2 regions of the Rhizobium sp. LEGMi-198b genome follow, and region 1 is predicted to be linked to the other one. Evidence: riboswitches for the same ligand, from Rfam matches in the RefSeq annotation. Region 1 holds a riboswitch; the other holds the start of a gene.
What was found. A riboswitch is a leader RNA that binds a small molecule or an ion and turns the genes downstream of it on or off. The one in region 1 is predicted to bind S-adenosylmethionine.
Positions count from the first base shown of each region.

Region 2: another riboswitch for S-adenosylmethionine. It lies ahead of ACXHXG_RS04600 (O-succinylhomoserine sulfhydrylase); the one in region 1 lies ahead of metA (homoserine O-acetyltransferase MetA).

Region 1 is NZ_JBSYVH010000004.1:232,641-242,891, forward strand. It holds gene ACXHXG_RS17570 (efflux RND transporter permease subunit) at 1-1,115, shown strand, start outside; gene ACXHXG_RS17575 (SIS domain-containing protein) at 1,122-1,850, opposite strand; gene nagA (N-acetylglucosamine-6-phosphate deacetylase) at 1,875-3,032, opposite strand; gene ACXHXG_RS17585 (SIS domain-containing protein) at 3,032-4,063, opposite strand; gene ACXHXG_RS17590 (GntR family transcriptional regulator) at 4,060-4,833, opposite strand; gene ACXHXG_RS17595 (aldose epimerase family protein) at 4,954-5,979, opposite strand; gene ACXHXG_RS17600 (vWA domain-containing protein) at 6,260-7,447, opposite strand; gene metA (homoserine O-acetyltransferase MetA) at 7,450-8,376, opposite strand; SAM riboswitch at 8,425-8,502, opposite strand; gene ACXHXG_RS17610 (NUDIX hydrolase) at 8,581-9,003, opposite strand; gene ACXHXG_RS17615 (AAA family ATPase) at 9,003-9,845, opposite strand; gene ACXHXG_RS17620 (ABC transporter ATP-binding protein/permease) at 10,014-10,251, shown strand, end outside.
Region 2 is NZ_JBSYVH010000001.1:940,784-951,034, forward strand. It holds gene ACXHXG_RS04565 (thermonuclease family protein) at 1-33, shown strand, start outside; gene ACXHXG_RS04570 (tellurite resistance TerB family protein) at 128-541, shown strand; gene ACXHXG_RS04575 (transporter substrate-binding domain-containing protein) at 551-1,348, opposite strand; gene ACXHXG_RS04580 (methyl-accepting chemotaxis protein) at 1,860-3,869, shown strand; gene ACXHXG_RS04585 (acyltransferase) at 3,954-4,541, opposite strand; tRNA gene ACXHXG_RS04590 (tRNA-Gly) at 4,746-4,819, opposite strand; gene ACXHXG_RS04595 (2'-deoxycytidine 5'-triphosphate deaminase) at 4,878-5,972, opposite strand; SAM riboswitch at 6,045-6,123, shown strand; gene ACXHXG_RS04600 (O-succinylhomoserine sulfhydrylase) at 6,167-7,351, shown strand; gene apaG (Co2+/Mg2+ efflux protein ApaG) at 7,678-8,070, shown strand; gene ACXHXG_RS04610 (Hsp33 family molecular chaperone) at 8,148-9,137, opposite strand; gene argF (ornithine carbamoyltransferase) at 9,185-10,102, opposite strand; gene ACXHXG_RS04620 (aspartate aminotransferase family protein) at 10,176-10,251, opposite strand, start outside.

The DNA of each region.
Region 1 (10,251 bases):
AGATGCAGCTTATGGACCGGGAAAATGCCGATATGCGCCGGATTCTCCCGCTGGCCTATCAGCTCATGGGCGTGGCCGCACAGAACAAGGGCGTCAGCGGCGTCTTCACCACCTTCTCGGCCAATAGCCCGCAATATTTCCTCGCGGTCGATCGCGACAAGGCGCGGGCGCTGAACGTGCCGATCCCGAATATCTTCGAGACCTTGTCGATCAATCTCGGCACGTCCTATGTCAACGACTTCAACGCCTTCGGCCGCGTCTATCAGGTACGGGCGCAGGCGGACCAGCAATATCGCATGGACCGGGAGGATATTCTCGCTCTGAAAGTTCGCTCGGCAACCGGTGCGCTGGTGCCGCTCGGGACGCTGGTCGACATTCGGGATACGACCGGGCCGACGCTTGTCCAACGCTACAACATGTATGTCTCGGTCCCCCTCCAGGGCAATCCGGGGCCGGGAGTTTCGACCGGCACCGCGCTCGATACGATGGAAGGATTGGCGAAGAACCTCCTGCCGGCGGGTACGACCTTCGAATGGACGGAGCTCGCTTATCAGGAAAGGAACACCGGCAATACAGCCGTCTATATCTTCGCGCTGTCGGTCATCTTCGTCTTCCTGGCGCTCTCGGCGCAGTATGAAAGCTGGATCCTGCCGCTGGCCATCATCCTGATCGTGCCGCTGGCGGTGCTGGCTGCCCTCATCGGCGTGCATCTGAGGGGTATGGACAACAATATCCTGACGCAGATCGGCCTCATCGTGCTGATCGGCCTTGCGGCGAAGAACGCGATCCTGATCGTGGAATTCGCCCGCCAGGCGCAGGAGGAGGGCAAGAGTGCCGTCGAAGCGGCAATCGAGGCCAGCCATCTGCGCCTGCGGCCGATCCTGATGACTGCCTTCGCCTTCATCTTCGGCGTCGTGCCGCTGATGATCGCCACCGGCCCCGGCGCGGAAATGCGCCAGTCGCTGGGTACGGCGGTCTTCTCGGGCATGCTCGGTGTGACGTTGTTCGGCCTGTTCCTGACGCCCGTCTTCTATGTCGTGCTGCGCAGGCGGCGCCGGCCGGCGGCGGAGGCTGCGGCGGAAGCGCCTTCAGCCCACGATGCCGCGGCGCAGTGACGCCGATCAGAGATGTGGATTGCGCGGCCGGTATTTTTTCACCAGCCGCTGATTGACTTCCTTGGCGCGCGGCATGTTGGCGCTGAGATAGACGGGCGGGTCGCCGTCCTTGCAAAGCTCGGCGGCGACTTCGGCAAAAACGGCATTCAACACCGTGGCGCCAATCGCGGTCGATGCCGGCCCGACTTTCAAATCGCTGCCCGGCAGATCGATGACGGCGTCGCCAGGCGGCAGGCCGTTGTCGAAGACGATATCGGCGATATCGGCTAACCGCCGGCGGCCATTGGCGATAGCGGTGGAGTAGGCGAGGGAAGTGATGGCAATGACGGTCGCGCCGATCTCGCGGCCGTAATCGGCGGCCTCGATCGGGGCGGCATTGACGCCGGAATTAGAGGCGATGATGAGGACATCGCCGGACTGCATGCCGTAGCGCTCGAAAATCGGCCGTATCAGGCCCTCGGTGCGCTCATAGACCGAGCTGATGACGGCGCCTTCATGCAGCATGGCCGAGCCGACCAGCACGGGGATGGTGAAGGCCAGGCCGCCGGCGCGGTAGTGCACCTCCTCCGCCAGCATATGCGAATGGCCGGTGCCGAAGACATAGACGCGTCGATCGGCGCGCGCCGCCGCGCTGATGACGGCGGCAGCCTTGGCCATCGGCTCGGCGAGCGTCTCGCGCAAGGTTTCCAGCCGGCCGATGAGGGCGGAGAAATAGCTGTCCGTGACTGCGGTCATTCCGTGCCTCTCTCGTTTGCGGTTTCAGGCCGATCGCTGGCCGGAGATCCATGTCTTGGTGACTTCGATGCCGTCATTGATGTGGACGAGATCGGCACGCGCGCCGGGCGTCAGATATCCACGGTCGGTAAGCCGCAGGAAGCGCGCGGGATAGGACGTCGCCATGCGCAAGGCTTCTGCCAGCGGCAATTCAAGGATATTGACGCCGTAACGGATCGTCGAGGCCATATCGACATCGGAGCCGGCAAGCGTGCCGTCATCCAGCGTCAGCTTCGAGCAATAGCCGCCCTTGGTGCGATAGACGGTGCGGCCGTTCAGGGTGAAGCTCGGAAGGTCGGTGCCAACCAGCGACATGGCATCGGTGACGAAGAACAGCCGGCCCTCGCCGCGCTTGGCGCGAAGCGCGATGCGCAGGGCTCGTGGATCGACATGGTGACCATCGGCGATGATGCCGCACCAGGGCGCGGGATGGTCGATCGCTGCGCCCACGAGGCCCGGCGCGCGATGACCCATCTGGCTCATGGCGTTGAAAAGATGGGTGACGCCACGGGCGCCGGCGTCGAAGCGGGCATCGGCCGCTTCCGCGGTGCAGTCGCTATGGCCGATGCTGACGATGACGCCGCCTTCGTTCAGCGCCTGTACCTGGCGTGCGGTGACCTGCTCGGCCGCCATGGTGACCAGCAGGATGCCGATCGCCTCGCGGGCGCGGATGAGGGTCTTGACGTCGCTGTCTTCGACCGGGCGCATCAGTTCGGCAAGATGTGCACCCTTGCGGGCCGGCGCCAGATGCGGGCCTTCGAGATGCAGGCCGACGACGCCTCGGTTGGCCTTGACGGCTTCGGTCGCCGCCTCGATCGCCGCCGTCGTCGTCGCAGCGATATCGGTGATCAGCGTCGGCAGCAGCGCCGTCGTACCATAGGGGCGATGCCCCTCGGCGATCGTATACATGGCTTCCGGCGAAGGGCCGTCGTTCAGCATGCAGCCGCCACCGCCGTTCACCTGTGCGTCGATGAAGCCGGGGGACAGGACGCCGCCGTCAAGGCGGATCACTTCGGCATTATCCGGCACATTGTTGGCGGCGGTGATCGCCTGCACCCGGCCATTGCCGGTCACCAAGGCGCTGTCCTCGTGAAACCGTTCGCCGTCGAAGACGCGGGCGCCGGTAAAGACCTTGTAATCCATCACATGGTCTCCGTTACCTTGAGAAGATTAGCCGGCTTATCCGGATCGAATCCCTTGCGACGCGTCACGGATTCGATGAGGCGATAATAGCAGAGCAGCGACACCAGCGGGTCGAGCAAACCGTTGCCGGTGGTCGGCATGCGAAGGTTGATGCCGGGTAGCGGAGCGGTAGAGAAGGAGACGGCGGTGGCGCCGAGCTTCTGCAGGCGCTCCAGCGCCTGGGCATTGTTGGCAAAGGCGGCATCGTCGGGCGAAAAGGCAACAATCGGGAAGCCCGGCTGCACTAGCCGCATCGGTCCGTGCATCAGCTCGGCAAGCGAAAAGGCTTCGGCATGCAGGCCAGAGGTTTCCTTGGCCTTCAGGGCTGCCTCCAGCGCAATGGCGAATGCTGGACCGCGACCGCCGGTATAAAGCGATGTCGCGTTGAACAGCACGTCCTCGGCGGCCTTGCCGTCGATCCCCGATGTCGCTGCAAGCGCTTCCGGCAATTTGGCGAGGCCGGCGGCAAGCGCCTGGTTTCCCGAGATCGCGGCGGTGACGCCGGCGAGCGCTGCGACGGAGGCAATGAAGGATTTCGTGGCGGCGACGCTCTTTTCCGGGCCGGCGTTGAGACCGAGCACGATATCGGCCTCCTTGGCGAGCGGGCTGTCGGTGACGTTGACGACGGCGATCGTGGTGGCACCACCTTGCTTGGCGGCGGCCTGCAGCGCGATGATGTCGGGGCTGCCGCCGGATTGCGATACGGTGAAGTGGATGCCGCCCTTTAGATGCAGGGGGGCGCCATAGACCGAGGCGATCGACGGACCGACCGAGGCGACGGGTACGCCATGGGAGATTTCGAAGAGATATTTGAAGAAGGTGGCGGCATGGTCGGAAGACCCGCGTGCGGCCGTGGTGATCACGGAGGGGCGGGTAGAGACGAAGAGCTTTGCGATCTCAGCAAAGACGGGCTTTTCTTTCTCAAGCAGCGCCGCGACAACATCCGGCGACTGGCCGGCTTCCGTCAGCATCAGGGATTGGGTCTCGCTCATAGGTCATCTCCAATTCTCAATTCGGCAACGAAATCATAGGCATCGCCGCGATAATGCGAGCGGGTGTATTCAACGACGCGCTGGTCTTCCAGGCGTGAAATACGTTCGATCAAAAGCGCGGGCGCGCCGGCTTTGACGTTGAGGATCGACGCGGAGGTCGGATCGAGCGTCACGGCTGTCAGTCGTTGCAGGGCCCGGACCGGCTTGAAGCCGTTTCCAGCCAGCGCATCATAGAGCGAACCCTCGGAAACCGCATCCTCGCCGACGAATTTGATCGGTACGACGGCGCGCTCGATGGCGAGCGGCTGGCCATCGGCCAGGCGCAAGCGATCGAGCCGCAGCACGGGCTCGTCCTGGCCGAGACCGAGCAGAAAGGATTCTTCGGGGGCCGGCGTGCTGACGCTGCGCGACAGGATCCTTGCCGCCGGCTCGCGGCCGCGCGAGCGCATATCGGCGGAGAAGGAGGAGAGGCGCCAGAGTGATTGTTCGATACGCTCGACGCGCTGCGACACGAAAGTACCGCTGCCATGGCGCGACTCGATCGCGCCGGAGGCCAGCAGATCGCGATAGGCGGTGCGGACCGTGACGCGGCCGACCTGCAATGCCTCGGCCAGATCGCGCTCGCCTGGCAGAGCCGCTCCCGATTTCAGCAGGCCTTCCTGGATGAGCCCGGTCAGCGCCTGGGCCAAGCGCTTGTACAGCGGGCCGCTCATGGCCGCGTCGCGCAGGCCGCGACTGTTCAATTCAGCGACTAAACTGGTTCTATCCATGGGTCCTTCATAGAACCTATTTAGAACCAATCTGCAAGATGAATCTGATCTGCGGGCTAAAATTCAATCGGCTGGGCGCGGTGCGCCCGGCCGGCAATTCCGTGATTGGGTATCTTCAGCTCAGTTCTTGGTGAAGATGTAATCAGTTTCCTGCCGCAGCACTTCGCCGGGACGAAGAACGGCGTTGGGGAAGCCCTGGTGGTTGATGGCATCCGGCCAGACCTGGGTTTCCAGGCAGAACCCTGCGAAGGGGCCGATCTTGCGGCCATCGTGGCCGGGAACGGGAACATCCAGCTTGAAACCGGCATAGAACTGCACCCCTGGCTCGGTCGTGCGCACTTCCAGCGAAACGCCGGAATTGACGCTGCGCGCCAGCACCACCGAGCGCTTGGCGGTACGTTCGGACGACAGGCAGAAATTATGGTCGTAGAGCGCCTGTTCGGTCCCATCGAAGCGCATCATCGGCGCCATTTCGCGGAAATCGAAGACGGTACCGGCGACGGGGCGCACTTCGCCCGTCGGCACCTGCTTTTCATCCGTCGGGGTATAGTGGTCGGCGGCGATCATGATGTCGTGGCCGAGCGCGTCGTCGTGGCCATCGAGGTTGAAATAGGCGTGCTGGCAGACATTGGCGAGCGTCGGCTGATCGGCCGTCGATTCATAGGTGACCGAGAATTCACCGTTGCCATGCACCCAATAGGTCGCCTGGATCGTGCAATTGCCAGGATAGCCGGCGCGGCCATCGGGATCGACGATCTTCAGCACGACGCGGTCGATGGCGTGTTCGACGATCGTCCAGTTGCGCTTGGCGGTGTTATCCTTGCCGCCATGCAGATGGGTGACGCCTTTTTCGTTGAGGTCGAGCTGATATTCCTTGCCGTCCAGCGTGAAATGGCCGGCGCCGATGCGGTTGGCGCAGCGGCCGGGCGTGGCGCCGAAATAGGAGGAATGGGCCGGATAATCGGCGAAGTCATCGAAGCCGAGCAGCAGGGACGGGCTATGGCCGTCCAGCCGCAGGTCCTGAATGACGGCGCCCCAGGTCATGATGTGAGCCGTCAGGCCGCCGCCGACGATCTTGACGCGATAGACCGTTTCTCCATCGGCCGTCGTCCCGAAAACTTCCCGCTCCAAATTGTCTTTCGTCATATCAGCTCATCCATTCCCATTGAAAATTCGAGGCCTGACCCTGCCCCCATTTGCGCCGGTCCGCAATCTGTCGATTGCGAAATTTAGAGGCGGCGGGTGGCCGATCAAGTGCCGCTCGGGTTTCTCCCGACGGCTTCGGAACCGGCAGACTGCGCCGGAAATGTGCAATGCGTACGACAGGCCGGCGAGGTGTTTTGTTCGGGTTTGCCGCGGTCTTGTGCCTAGCCATCGCCATCAAGCATGCATGATGAAGACAAGCAGGCAATCAATGTAGATTGTCTCAGCGGGACAGTTCCTTCGTCGCCCTCTCCAAACCACCAAGCGTCAGCGGGTACATCCGCTCGGCAAGCAGACGGCGGATGATTGAGATCGAGGTGGTGTGGGTCCAATAGTTTTCGGGCACGGGATTGAGCCAGACGCATTTGCGGAAATGGCCGGTGATACGGCTGAGCCAGGCTTCGCCGGCCTCCCTGTTCCAATGTTCCACGGAGCCGCCCGGATGGGTGACCTCATAGGGGCTCATCGAGGCATCGCCGACGAAGACGACGCGATAGTCGGGACCGAAGGTGCGGATCAGGTCGGCCGTTGCGGTAATATCGGCGCGCCGGCGGCGATTGTCCTTCCATACGCCTTCGTAGAGGCAGTTGTGAAAATAGAAATATTCCATGTGCCGGAATTCGGCGCGGGCGGCGGAGAATAGTTCCTCGACCACACGGATATGATCATCCATCGAACCGCCGACATCGAAGAACATCAACAGTTTGACGGCATTGCGCCGCTCCGGCCGGGTCTGGACGTCGAGATAGCCGTGCTCTGCGGTGGAGCGGATCGTTCCGGAAAGATCGAGCTCTTCGGCAGCTCCTTCGCGCACCCAGCGGCGGAGCCGTTTCAGCGCCACTTTGATGTTGCGGGTGCCGAGTTCGACGCTGTCGTCGAGATTTTGAAACTCGCGCCGGTCCCAGACTTTCGCCGCCTTGCGGTGACGGGACGCGTCCTGGCCGATGCGCACGCCTTCGGGGTTATAGCCATAGGCGCCGAACGGCGACGTGCCTGCCGTACCGATCCATTTCGAGCCGCCCTGGTGCCGGCCCTTCTGTTCGGCAAGACGCTGATGCAGCGTCTCCATCAGCTTTTCGAAGCCGCCGAGCGCCTCGACCAGTTTCTTCTCCTCGTCTGTCAGATGTTTTTCGGCGAGTTTGCGCAGCCATTCCTCGGGGATCGCGACCTGCTCGGCCGGCGGCGCATCGCTGCCGACCGCCTCGACACCGCGGAAGTAATCGGCAAAGACCTGGTCGAAACGGTCGATGAAGCGCTCGTCCTTGATCAGCGCCGCACGGGCCAGATAGTAGAAGGCTTCGACGTCGTAATCGGCGATCCCTTCTTCCATCCCCTCCAGAAGCGACAGGAATTCCCGGAGCGTCACCGGAACCTTCGCTTCCTTCAGCTTCAGGAAGAAGGGAATGAACAAGCTCAGAACCTCTCTTGGCCGATCTCCTCGAGATCATAGGGCGTCGTCTGGTAGATCTCGTTGATCCAGTTGCCGAAAAACAGATGCGCATGGCTGCGCCAGCGGTTCTGCGGCGCGATTTCCGGGTCGTTATGCGGGAAATAATTGTGCGGCATCTTGATCGGCACGCCCGCGTTCACATCCCGAAAATATTCGTCCGCCAGCGAGGTGGAATCATACTCCACGTGATTGAACATGTAGAGCCGGTTGCAGGCCTGCTCGTGGACCAGACAGACGCCCATCTCGCTGGAGTCCATCAGGATCTGTAGCCCCGGCACCTTTTCGATGTCGGCACGGCGCACTTCCGTCCAGCGCGAGACCGGTATGGCGAAATCATCGGAGAAGCCGTTGAGATAGACCGAGGACGGCTTCAGGTTTTGGTGGCGATAGACCCCGAAGGCTTTTTCCTTCAGCGTATATTTCGGCACCCTATGGAAATGATAGGCAGCCGCCATCGCGCCCCAGCAGACGTTCATTGTGGAATGGACATTGGTCGCCGTCCAGTCGAAGATCTGCTGCATCTCGTCCCAGTAGGTGACCTCCTCATAATCCAGAAGCTCGATAGGCGCGCCGGTGATGATGAAGCCGTCGTATTTGCGGTGCTTCACCTCCTCCCAAGTCTGGTAGAAGGCGAGCAGATGCTCTTCCGATGTGTTCTTGGCCTTGTGGCCGCCGACGCGGATCAGCGAAAATTCCACCTGCAAGGGCGAGGCGCCGACAAGGCGCGCCATCTGCACTTCGGTCTTGATCTTGTTCGGCATGAGATTGAGAAGCCCGATCTGAAGGGGGCGGATATCCTGCCGGATCGCCACCGTTTCGGTCATCACCCGCACACCCTCGCTCTGGAGGGCTTCGAACGCGGGCAGCGTATCGGGAATCTTGATGGGCATCGTTATCACTCGACAAAAACAAAAAAACCGGCCGCGATAAGAATCGCTACCGGTCCGCACGCGGCCCTTTAGCGACTTTTTTAACGTGGCTGCAAGCCGGCCGGCCAAATCACCACGGGAGAAATTCAATAGACCTGCTGCCCCTGCGGGTCAATGGGCAAGCTTTTCCGGGAAAAGCGGGCGGTTGCGTATGTCGGTTGTCGCCTACAGATGATTAAGGAGCGCCTGCATGCCATAGCCGAGACGCAGCCTGGCGTCCTCGATCGGCAGCCAGAAGAAACGGAAGCCAATCGGATCGCCGCCGCCGAACGGCGTCATTTCATAGTGAAGCCAGGTGGCGGGCGCCGTCTCGGAGATGCGGCAGCGGAAATAGTGCCGCTGATGATGGTGCTCGCGCCCATCCTTTTCGAACCGATAGTCATGAATGCCGAGCGGATGGAGTTCGTCCGGCGCAAAACCGGTTTCCTCCTCGAATTCGCGCGCCGCCGCCGTTGCGATGCCTTCGCCGGGTTCGACAGTGCCGCCGGGAACCTGGAGTTCGACGGCGGGAAAATCCGGCTCGTCGAATACCAGCAAATGCCGACCGCTCAGCGCGTAGATCAAGACCTTCACGGCATCCGGCTGCATCATTTCCCCTGCCCGCGCGCCATGAAGGCGAGGCGTTCGAAGAGATGGACATCCTGCTCGTTCTTCAGCAAAGCCCCATGCAGCTTTGGCAAGACGCTCTTCGCGTCGCCGCGCAGCGTGGCCGGATCGACGTCGTCGGCGACGAGGAGGCGAATCCAGTCGAGCGCTTCGGAGGTGGAGGGCTTCTTCTTCAGCCCCGGCACATCGCGGATCTCGAAAAATTGGGTGAGGGCTGCCCGCACCAGTGTCTGCTTGATGCCGGGATAGTGCACCTCGACGATGCGCGTCAGCGTTTCGGCATCGGGAAAGCGGATATAATGGAAGAAGCAGCGGCGCAGGAAAGCATCCGGCAGCTCCTTTTCATTATTCGAGGTGATGATGACGATCGGCCGGACGGCGGCGCGGATCGTTTCGCCGGTCTCATAGACATGGAACTCCATGCGGTCGAGTTCCTGCAGCAGATCGTTCGGGAATTCGATGTCGGCCTTGTCGATCTCATCGATCAGCAGCACGCATTTCTGCGAGGCCGTAAATGCCTGCCAGAGCTTGCCTTGGCGGATGTAGTTCCTGACGTCATTGACGCGCACGTCGCCCAACTGGCTGTCGCGCAGGCGCGAGACGGCATCATACTCGTAGAGACCCTGCTGCGCCTTCGTGGTCGATTTGATATTCCACTCGATGAGGTCGAGACCGAGGGCTGCGGCGACCTGACGAGCCAGTTCCGTCTTGCCCGTCCCAGGCTCGCCCTTCACCAAAAGCGGTCGTTCCAGCCGAATGGCGGCGTTGACGGCGACCATCAGATCCTTGTCGGCGATATAGTCCGCGGTGCCCTGAAATTGCATTGGAAGGCTTTCATCAATCTTTCGGGCGCAAGCTATCCCTTGGCCTAATTCGGTTCAAGGCGTGAAACGGTGTATATACCGAACGTGATCGCGCTGATGTATCGCATGGATGGACATGTGAGCAGGTCATGATTAACTGAGGATTAAGTGCGTCGCAGGGAAGTGTTGATGGCAGTTGAAACGCAAGCCAAGCCGAATAATGAGGGAGCGGACCGGGTCGGATACGACTTCAGCGTTCTCTATCGGCTGCGCATGATGTTTTCCGCCTTTTGGAATTCGGCGGTACGCATCAAGATTATTTCTCTTACGATTGCTTTGTTCGCGATTATTCTTGTCACGGCCTATGTCCAGGTTCTGCTCAACAACTGGAATGCGCCGTTTTATGATTCGCTGGCGCGGCGCGATA
Region 2 (10,251 bases), on a different contig from region 1:
CCTGCCAAGGAAAACCCGCTTAATCCAATCTGACATCACAATCTGACGCCGCGCTTCCGACACGAGCCCTTGTCATGAGAGGCGCGACTTTCTAGTCTGCTGGCAAATTGAAGGATTTTGATCTGCCATGAACAAGCCGCTCTCCGCCCACGAAGCCCTGATATACGTCATGGTGATAGCATCCGCCGTCGATCGGACGATGAACGACAAGGAATTGGGGCGGATCGGCGAGCTGATCCACGCGCTCCCGGTTTTTGACGGTTTCGATGACGAGCGGCTGATCTCCGTGTCGCGCGATTGCGCCAAGCTTCTCGCAGGCAGCGAAGGGCTCGATATCGTGCTGGAGACGGTGCGCGACACCCTGCCGGCGCGGCTCTACGACACTGCCTACGCGCTTGCCGTAGAGGTCGCTTCCGCCGATTTCTCGGTCAAGGCGGAGGAGCTGCGCCTGCTCAGCTTGCTGCGCGACCGTCTTGGTCTCGACAAGCTCACCTGCGCCGCCATTGAGCGCAGCGCCATTGCCCGCTACCGCAAGGGCTGAGAAGCGTCCTCAATAGAGGCCGTAGGGAAAATAGCGCAGGTAGATTTCCTGGAGCCGGCCATCGCGTGACAATGTTGCCAGCGCATGGTTGATCGCGGCCGTTATATCGGCGTCCTGCTGGCGCAACATGATGGTCATGCCCTCGCCAAGGAATTGCTGCGAGAGATAGGGTCCGTCGAACAGCGCGCAGCATTTTTCGGCCGATGACGACGATACCCAGAAGGATAGTTGCAACCCATCGGCAAAGGCGGCGTCCACCTTGCCGTCCTTCACTGCCGCCAGGAGCGCGTCCTTGTCGTCGAAGGGCACCTGCTTGATGGCGGGGAAAAAGGCGGCGAGCATCGCCTCATGCGCCGTGCCCTTGACCACACCTACCGGATGACCGGTAAGGGCGGCGGCCGTCGTGCCGTCGATCGACGCTTTGAGATTGCGCACGAAACGGGCAGGCAACATCAGAAAGGGACGCGAAAAGGCAAAGCTCTTGCGCAGCTCGGACGTCACCGCGACGCCGGCGATCACCGCATCCCCTTGCGAGGCAGCAAGCGCACTCTGCAATTCATCGAAGGGCAGCGCCTGGATCTGACATTTGTCCGATATGCCGAGCTCGTCGCAGATCTCGCGGGCAAGATCGACATGAAAGCCGGCGAGCTTTCCATTCTGATCGGCGAAATTGAAGGGCGGGAAGTCGACGGAGGTCAGGAAACGCAGCCTGACCAGCGACGAAAGGTCCGGCTTCGGCAGCCGCTCGCGCGAATCGAATAAGATCGGCAGGCCGGACGGCGGCGCCTCTTGGGCCGCCAGAGGCATGGTGCAGGACGCGGGGATCAGCGCCGCGCATACCAAAAGCCTTGCCAAGGATCCCAACGCCGAAGGGCAAACACGCATGATGATGATCCAGCCTCCGGTCGGTTCGCGGTTTCCGATTTCGAAACCGGTGTAACAGAGTCGTGCCGAAGGGAGAATATCCCGCCCTGTCCGTCGGTCGCGACGATCCCTTCAGGCAAAGCCGCCGACGCAATCGCATCGCAGTATTGCGATGCTTGGAAAAGCGTGGATACACCGCAGAATCCAGCCTTGAAGATATCTGCGTTAGCGGTCGATTAAGCTCTATCGATTCTATTTGGCACCGACGACGTCGGCTCCGGAAGCCGATTGCATGACGCAGGTCGTCCGAACCTTGCTTGCCAAGGTATCTCATAAAATTCGGCTTCACTTGCGTGCACCAGGCAGCAAGCGCGATGTCCTTCGTTTCTCCAGGGAAAGCGGATCATTGCGCGCTACCCTCCGGTGCGGCGCGATATCCCTCGGACGGATCGTCATGTTCAGGAACCTGAAAATCAAAACCAAGATGCTCGCCGTGATCCTGTTTTTCGGGATCATCTCCTTCGCCGGCCTGCTCTTCATCGTCAGCGAATTCCGCAAGGCGGATCAGGTCTACAGCGCCTTCCTCGACAACGAGGCGGTTGCGGCGACCCAAGGCACGCGCTCCAGCACTTCCGTTCTGGCCTCCGTGCTGCAGGCAAGCATGATGCTGAATTTCGACCCCGACAGCGACGCCTTCAAGACGGTTGCCGCCAGCAAAAGCCGCTTTGGCGAGGCCAAGGACCGATTGAAGCAGGCCGAAAGTCAGGTTCCTGCCCAAAAAGCACAGATGGATCAGATCCTCGCCGGCATAGACGAGCTGGAAGCGCTGACGAACAAGGTGATCGACCAGCGCAAGAGCGGCGACGTCAAGGGCGCGAATGCGAATATGGCCGCCATCAGCGACAAGCTGACCGCGCTCGTCGCCAAGATGCAGGCCAATAACAATGAGTTGACCGACCGGATGAATGATGGCGGCGATGCCGTGTCCGCCCACGTCAATACCACGATCAACTACACGCTCGGCATTCTCGGCACTCTGACGCTTCTGGCCATGATCCTCGGCGTCTATGTCGCTCAGACTGGCATTGCGACGCCACTGACGCGCCTGCATCGCCGCATGGTGACGCTTGCCAGCGGTGATACGGCAAGCGAGATCGAAGGTCTCGACCGTCGCGACGAAATCGGTCAAATGGCCTCGGCAGTTTCCGTTTTCCGCGACAACGCCATCGAACGCGCCCGGCTGGAAGCGCAAGCCGAAGTCGACCGTAATCTCAGCGACAGCGAGCACGCCGAACGTGAAGCGCGGCAGGCGACCGAAGCCGCGCATCTGCAGCAGGCAGTGCAGGCGCTCGGCGACGGTCTGAAGCGCTTAGCGCAAGGTGATCTCGTCACCCACATCAACACGCAGTTCGTCGCCCATCTCGATCAGCTACGGCAGGATTTCAACCATTCGCTCATCAAGCTGAACGAGGCCATGCAGGCGGTGGGTGCCAATGCACGCGCCATCAACGCCGGCGCCAATGAAATCCGCGGCTCCGCCGACGAGCTTTCCAAGCGCACGGAACAACAGGCCGCCGCCGTCGAAGAAACGGCGGCCGCCCTCGAGCAGATCACCACTACCGTCAAGGACGCCGCCAAGCGGGCGGAGGAAGCAAGCCAGCTTGTCGCCCACACCCGCTCCGGCGCCGAACGGTCCGGCGAGATCGTCCGCAACGCCGTCAGCGCCATGCAGCAGATCGAGAAATCCTCGTCTGAGATCGGCAACATCATCGGCGTGATCGACGACATTGCCTTCCAGACCAATCTTCTCGCTCTGAACGCCGGCGTCGAAGCCGCTCGCGCCGGTGAAGCCGGCAAGGGCTTTGCGGTCGTCGCCCAGGAAGTGCGCGAACTGGCGCAGCGCTCGGCCAATGCCGCCAAGGAGATCAAATCGCTGATCACCGCATCCAGCACGCATGTGCAGACCGGCGTCAATCTCGTCGACGAGACCGGCAAGGCGCTCGACGTCATCGTCTCGGAAGTGCAGGAGATCAACCGGCATGTGCACGCGATCGCAGAGGCCTCGCGCGAACAATCGGCCGGCCTGCAGGAGATCAACACCGCCGTCAACGCCATGGATCACGGCACGCAGCAGAACGCCGCCATGGTTGAGGAAAGCACCGCCGCCAGCCATAGCCTGGCAACAGAAGCCGCCTCGCTGACGGCCCTGCTCGGCCAGTTCCGCATGACCGGAACCGAAGGCAACTATGTTGCTGCCGCGGCCCCCTCGAACCACGCGCCGCGCGCCGTCACCCGCCCCGCACCGCGGCCGGCGGTTGCTCCGGTTCGCGCCGTCGAGGGGACGAAGGCACGCCCGGCACCCTCCCCTGCCCGCGCGCTCGGCCAAAAACTGATGAGCGCCTTCGGCGGCAGCAGCCAGACAGTGGCGGCTCCCACGAAGGACGCGGATTGGACGGAGTTCTGAGCCCGCAACGCTGCTTGACGCAATAACGCGACACGAAAACAGGCGGGATGCTTCATCGCATCCCGCCTGTTTGTTTGAGGGAGCCTATCGGTCCGCTTTTCTTTTGGAGAGAGAAAACCGTTCGAAATCCGCGTGTCTGACGCTGTCGGCTTCGCCCCGGCGCCTGATCAGCTTCGCGGGAGCGCCGACATAGACGCCATAGGGTATGGTTCTGCCCTTGACGACGGAATTGGCGCCGATGACGCAACCTTTGGATATATAAGAACCGCCGAGAATTTTCGCCCCGGCGCCGATCCAGACATCGTCTTCGATGACGACGGGCTTCTTGGTGACGCCCTGCATGCGAATGGGCTGTGTGGGATCATCGAAATTGTGGTCGAACGACACCACCATGGCGTGGGCGGCGATCCGCACGTCGTTGCCGATCGTGATGCCGCCGCGTCCCAGCAGAATTGTATAGTCGTTGAGGGAGACATTCCGGCCGATATCGATGCTGCCGCGTTGGGCATCGATAACGATCCCCCTGCGCAGAAAGGCCTTTGGCCCGATGCTGACGCTGCCATCCTTCCAGATGATCGTCGCGCTGCGCGGCACTTTCGTGCGGCGGGAAATCCTCAATGCACCGCGCGCGAAGATCGCCCTCAATCTGTAAAGCAGCGCAACATTGAGCATCGGCATCCCTTCCAGTCGAGGGATGTTTTTTGGCAGGAATATCTGGCATTAACCTGAATGAAGATGGGTATTGTTGTGGCGATGACGCCGGCGCCAGCCGTCGTCGAAAATCAGGCTTGTGCGCCCATCGCGTTCGGACCGGACAGGCAAGTGCGTAGGCGCTCGGTAAGGCCGTCTATAAATAGCTGTTTATGAAGGAAGAACTGGAGCGGGTGAAGGGAATCGAACCCTCGTATTCAGCTTGGGAAGCTGCTGCTCTACCATTGAGCTACACCCGCCTGACATTCAGAGATGTCCAACAGTTGGCGGCCTCTGTCAAGGCCGCCAAATAGGCGATCACAGCCGGAAGTGCTTCGACAGCTTGAGGCCCTGCGCCTGATAGTTGGAACCGAGGCCGGAGCCGTAGAGGCTGGAGGGCTGTTCCAGCATGTGCTCGTAGACCAGACGGCCGACGATCTGGCTGTCTTCGAGGATGAAGGGGACTTCGTGGCTGCGCACTTCCAGCACGGCGCGGCTGCCGCGACCGCCAGCGGGGGCGTGGCCGAAGCCGGGGTCGAAAAAGCCAGCGTAATGAACGCGGAATTCGCCGACCAAGGGATCGAAGGGCGTCATTTCGGCGGCATAATGCGGTGGCACATGGACCGCCTCACGCGAGACGAGGATATAGAACTCGTCCGGATCGAGGATCAGTTCGGTGCGGCCGCGGCTATAGAGCGGCTCCCAGAAATCGAAAATATCGTGCTGCGCCTTCTTGTCGACATCGACGACCGCGGTGTGGTGCTTGCCGCGATAACCGATCAGGCCTTCCTTGTCGCCGGCCAGATCGATCGAGAGCGCTATGCCGCCGCCGGTGACGTTCGGCTTCTTGCTGGCGACCAGCGTCTCGCTCTCGTGCAGCGCCAGCAATTCCGGCTCGGAGAGCATGGCCTGGCCGACGCGGAAGCGGATCTGCGACAGGCGCGAGCCGCGACGAACGACGATCGGGAAGGTGCGCGGGCTGATTTCGAGATAAAGAGGGCCGGAATAGCCGGCCGGGATCTTGTCGAACTCCTGCGCGCGGTCGGTGATGACGCGGGTGAAGATGTCGAGACGGCCGGTCGAGCTTTTCGGATTGGCGGAGGCGGACATGTCGGCCGGCAGGTCGAGCCGCTCCATCAGCGGCACGATGTAGACACAGCCGGTTTCCAATACCGCGCCTTCCGAGAGATCGACGACATGCAGCTTCAGCCGGTCGAGCTTGTCGGCGACAAGATGCGACGGGCCAGGCATGAAGCTGGCGCGGACACGGAAAGCATGGGCACTGAGCCTCAGGTCAAGGCTCGCCGGCTGGATCTGATCGACATCCAGTTCCTTTTCGCTCGTCAGCCGCCCCGCTTCGAAGAGCGCCGCAATTGCGCGATCGGCCAAAATTCCAGTAGTGCGAGCCATCATGCCTCTTCCATAATTTGCCGCAGACAAAACCAAACTCAGGGAATTGACGCAAGCGGTCAACGGCAGTATTGCAACTTATCCCGTGGTGATTTGGCCGGTCGGCTTGCAGCCACGTTAAACAAGTGGCTAAAAGGACCGGGGTTAAACCGGTCTGCTTTCGCGACCGGTTTTTTTGTTTTGAAAGTGGTGATGGCATGAGCAAGACTTGGCGCCCCGCAACCCAGCTCGTTCACGGCGGAACGCTCCGTTCGCAATTCGGCGAGACCTCCGAAGCAATCTATCTGACCCAGGGCTTCGTCTACGACACCTCGGAAGCCGCGGAAGCCCGCTTCAAGGGCGAGACGGATGGCTTCATCTACGCCCGCTACGGCAGCCCCACCAACGACATGTTCGAGAAGCGCATGTGCGCTCTCGAAGGCGCTGAAGATGCCCGCGCCACCGCTTCCGGCATGGCCGCCGTTTCTGCCGCCATTCTCTGCCAGTTGAAGGCCGGCGATCATATCGTCGCAGCCCGTGCCCTCTTCGGCTCCTGCCGCTGGGTGGTCGAGACGCTGGCGCCGAAATATGGCATCGAATGCACGCTGGTCGATGGCCGCTTCATCGAGAACTGGGAAAAGGCCATCCGACCGAATACCAAGGTGTTCTTCCTGGAAAGCCCGACCAACCCGACGCTGGAAGTCGTGGATATCGCCGCCGTCGCCAAGCTCGCCAACCAGATCGACGCCAAGGTCGTGGTCGACAACGTCTTCGCAACGCCGCTGTTCCAGAAGCCTCTGGAGCTCGGTGCGCACATCGTCGTCTATTCCGCGACCAAACACATCGACGGCCAGGGCCGCTCGCTCGGCGGCGTCATCCTCTCCGACAAGCAGTGGATCGACGAAAACCTGCACGATTATTTCCGCCACACCGGTCCGGCCATGTCACCGTTCACTGCCTGGACGCTGCTGAAGGGCATCGAAACGCTGCCGCTGCGCGTCAAGCAGCAGACGCAGAATGCCGCCAAGGTCGCAGATTTCCTCGCGGAACAGAGCAAGGTCGGCAAGGTGATCTATCCCGGCCGCAAGGACCATCCGCAGGCAGACATCATCGCCAAGCAGATGACCGGCGGCTCGACGCTGGTGGCCTTCGAGCTGAAGGGCGGCAAGGAAGCGGCCTTCAAGCTGCAGAACGCGCTGGAGATCGTCAAGATTTCCAACAATCTCGGCGACTCCAAGAGCCTGATCACCCATCCCGCCACCACCACGCACAAGAACCTCACCGACGAGGCCCGTGCCGAACTCGGTATTTCGCCGGGAACGGTGCGCTTTTCCGCGGGGATCGAGGACAGCGAAGATCTGGTCGAGGATTTCGCCCGCGCGCTGGCACAAGTTTCCGCCTGACTATATCTACCCAAACCCGCCCGAATATTGTTCGGGCGGGCTTACACATCTCGAAAACGAACCGTGCGCCTATACTTTCGACCGCCGACAATTAACCTTTAGAGTTATTCCTAACATCTGAAAATCCGAATGGTTTAATCCGTCAAAGGCGTTTTCACCAATCCATTCCTTGACGGAACAGGTCGCTTTATAGGATACCCCTAAGTATCCCGCTTTCCGTGGGATCATAGAAAGCGGATAAGGTGCCCTAGACTTAAATGCTGGAGCGTCCTTTGTGCGTTCGTTTGAGCGCGCGACGTTTCGGAGTAGTGACCAAGGTGTCAGGCATGTATCGCGCACTAACACACGACATCGAAGTTGTTGTCGAACCCTTTTATCTGGAGGAGCAATCCGATCCGGAAGACGATCGTTACGTCTGGGGTTACCGTATCATCATTTCCAACCACTCGACCGTCACCGTGCGGCTGGTGACGCGCTATTGGCACATCACCGATCAGAACGGCATGGTGGATGAGGTGACCGGGCCGGGCGTCGTGGGCGAGCAGCCCAGGCTGCGGCCCGGCGATACCTATGAATATTCCTCAGGCTGCCCGCTCGACACGCCATCGGGCATGATGTTCGGCCACTATCAGATGGAGACGGATGACGGGAAGCTGTTTCACGTCAAGATCCCCGCCTTCTCGCTGGATACGCCCAACCTGCTGCGGACGCTGAACTGAAGCTCGCTGGAGCGGTCGGCCTTTCACGGCATCGCCTCACCGCTCCATTTTTGCTCTTCGCACTTTCCTGAGATTGCTCAGGCGGCCGTCACCTCGGACACCTCGAAGCGATAGGTCGTCGAGCAGAACTCGCAGGTGACGGCGATTTCGCCGTTCTCCTGGCTCGCTTCGACCTCCTCGGCGGAGAACCCCCGCAACACACCCTTCAGCTTATCGCGCGAACAGGTGCAGCGGTCAAAAACCGCCTTGGGCTCATAAACGCGCACGCCGCGCTCATGGAAGAGGCGGAATAGCAAACGCTCGGTACCGACCTGCGGATCGGTCAATTCGTCGGCGTCGATCGTCTCGACCAGTGAGCGGGCTTCCGCCCAGGCGTCATCCTCGACGTGTACGCGCAGGCTGGTGTCACCGTCGCCGCCATGGAAGTCCGGCTGGCGCATGCGCTCCGGAGCTTCCGGCAGAAACTGCGCTACAAGGCCGCCCGCCCGCCAGCGATGGCGCGGCTTGCCGGCCTCATCGCGATCGAACAATTCGGCGGCCCCGAGGCGGACACGCGTCGGGATCTGTTCCGACTGGCGGAAATAGGTGCCGGCGATCTCCTCGAGCGACGCGCCGTCAAGCGCGACGATCCCCTGATAGGGCTGGCTGAAGCGACCCTGATCGATGGTGAAGGCGAGGACGCCCTTGCCGAGCAATTGTTCCGGTTCGGTCTTGCCGGCAGCCACGGCCTTGGCCAGCGCCTCGTCATCGAAACGGGCATAGGCGCGGACGTTCTCCGGCGTCGAGAAATCGGCGACCAGAAGGTCGACCGGCCCGTCGCTCTTCGTCTGCACGGTGAACTTGCCCTCGAACTTCAGCGAAGTGCCGAGCAACACGGTCAGCACCACCGCCTCGGCCAGCAGCCGGGCAACCGGGGCCGGATAGCTGTGCCGGGCGAGAATTGCGTCCAACAGCGGCCCAAGCTGCACGGCGCGGCCACGGACATCAAGACCCTCTACCTGGAAGGGAACGACATGATCGTCGCCGGCAAAATCGAATTGACCCAGCGAGGCTGCACTTTCCGCCATTGCTCTACTCCTACTGCGCCCGCGACATCAAACGCGGTTCTATATCTTCAGATCGCGCCCAGGCACCAAGCAAGAATCGACTTTTGCGCATGAAGGCGGTTTTCCGCCTCATCGAAAACAACGGATTGCGGACCGTCGATCACCTCGTCCGTCACTTCCTCCCCGCGATGGGCGGGCAGGCAATGCATGAACAACGCGTCCTTGCCGGCCTGTGCCATCAAAGCCGCGTTGACCTGATAGGGCTGGAAGACATTGTGACCGCGGGCCCGGTGCTCCTGATTCATGGAAACCCAGGTATCGGTTACCACACAATCGGCGCCGGCGACCGCACGGTCGGCATCATGCGAGAGCATGATTTCGGCGCCCTCGTTGCGGGCCCAGTTCAGATAGTGATCCTTCGGCTCGGAACCAAGGGGTACGGCCATGTTCATGCGATAGCCGAAACGGGCAGCCCCTTCGACCAGCGAATGCAGCACGTTGTTGCCGTCGCCGGTCCAGGCGATGGTCTTGCCCTTGATCGGACCGCGATGCTCCTCGAAGGTCATGATGTCGGCCATGATCTGGCAGGGATGCGTGTCGTCGGTGAGAGCGTTGATGACCGGCACGGTCGCGTGCTGGGCGAGTTCCAACAGGCGCGAATGTTCGGTCGTGCGGATCATGATGGCGTCGACATAGCGCGACAGCACCTTTGCCGTATCGCCGATCGTCTCGGCGCGGCCAAGCTGCATTTCCGTGCCGGACAGGAACAGCGTCTCGCCGCCGAGCTGGCGCATGCCGACATCGAAGGAGACGCGGGTGCGGGTGGATGGCTTCTCGAAGATCATCGCCAGCATCTTGCCGGCGAGCGGCTTGTCGGCCGCACCTGCCTTCAGCGCCTGCTTTCGCACGATGGCATCGTCGATGATGCTGCGCAGATCGGCAGCCGCGACGGCCGAGAGATCGAGAAAGTGTTTCGGTGAAGCCATGTCCCTACCTGTACTCCAAAAATGATAACGCCCGCCGTGGGGCAACAACGCCCCCGATCAGCGGGCGCTGAACTCAAGCCGACTTCTTGACGCGGGCGGCACGCAGGCTTTCGGCGGCACGTTCGATGCGGGCAATGCCTTCGCGCGCC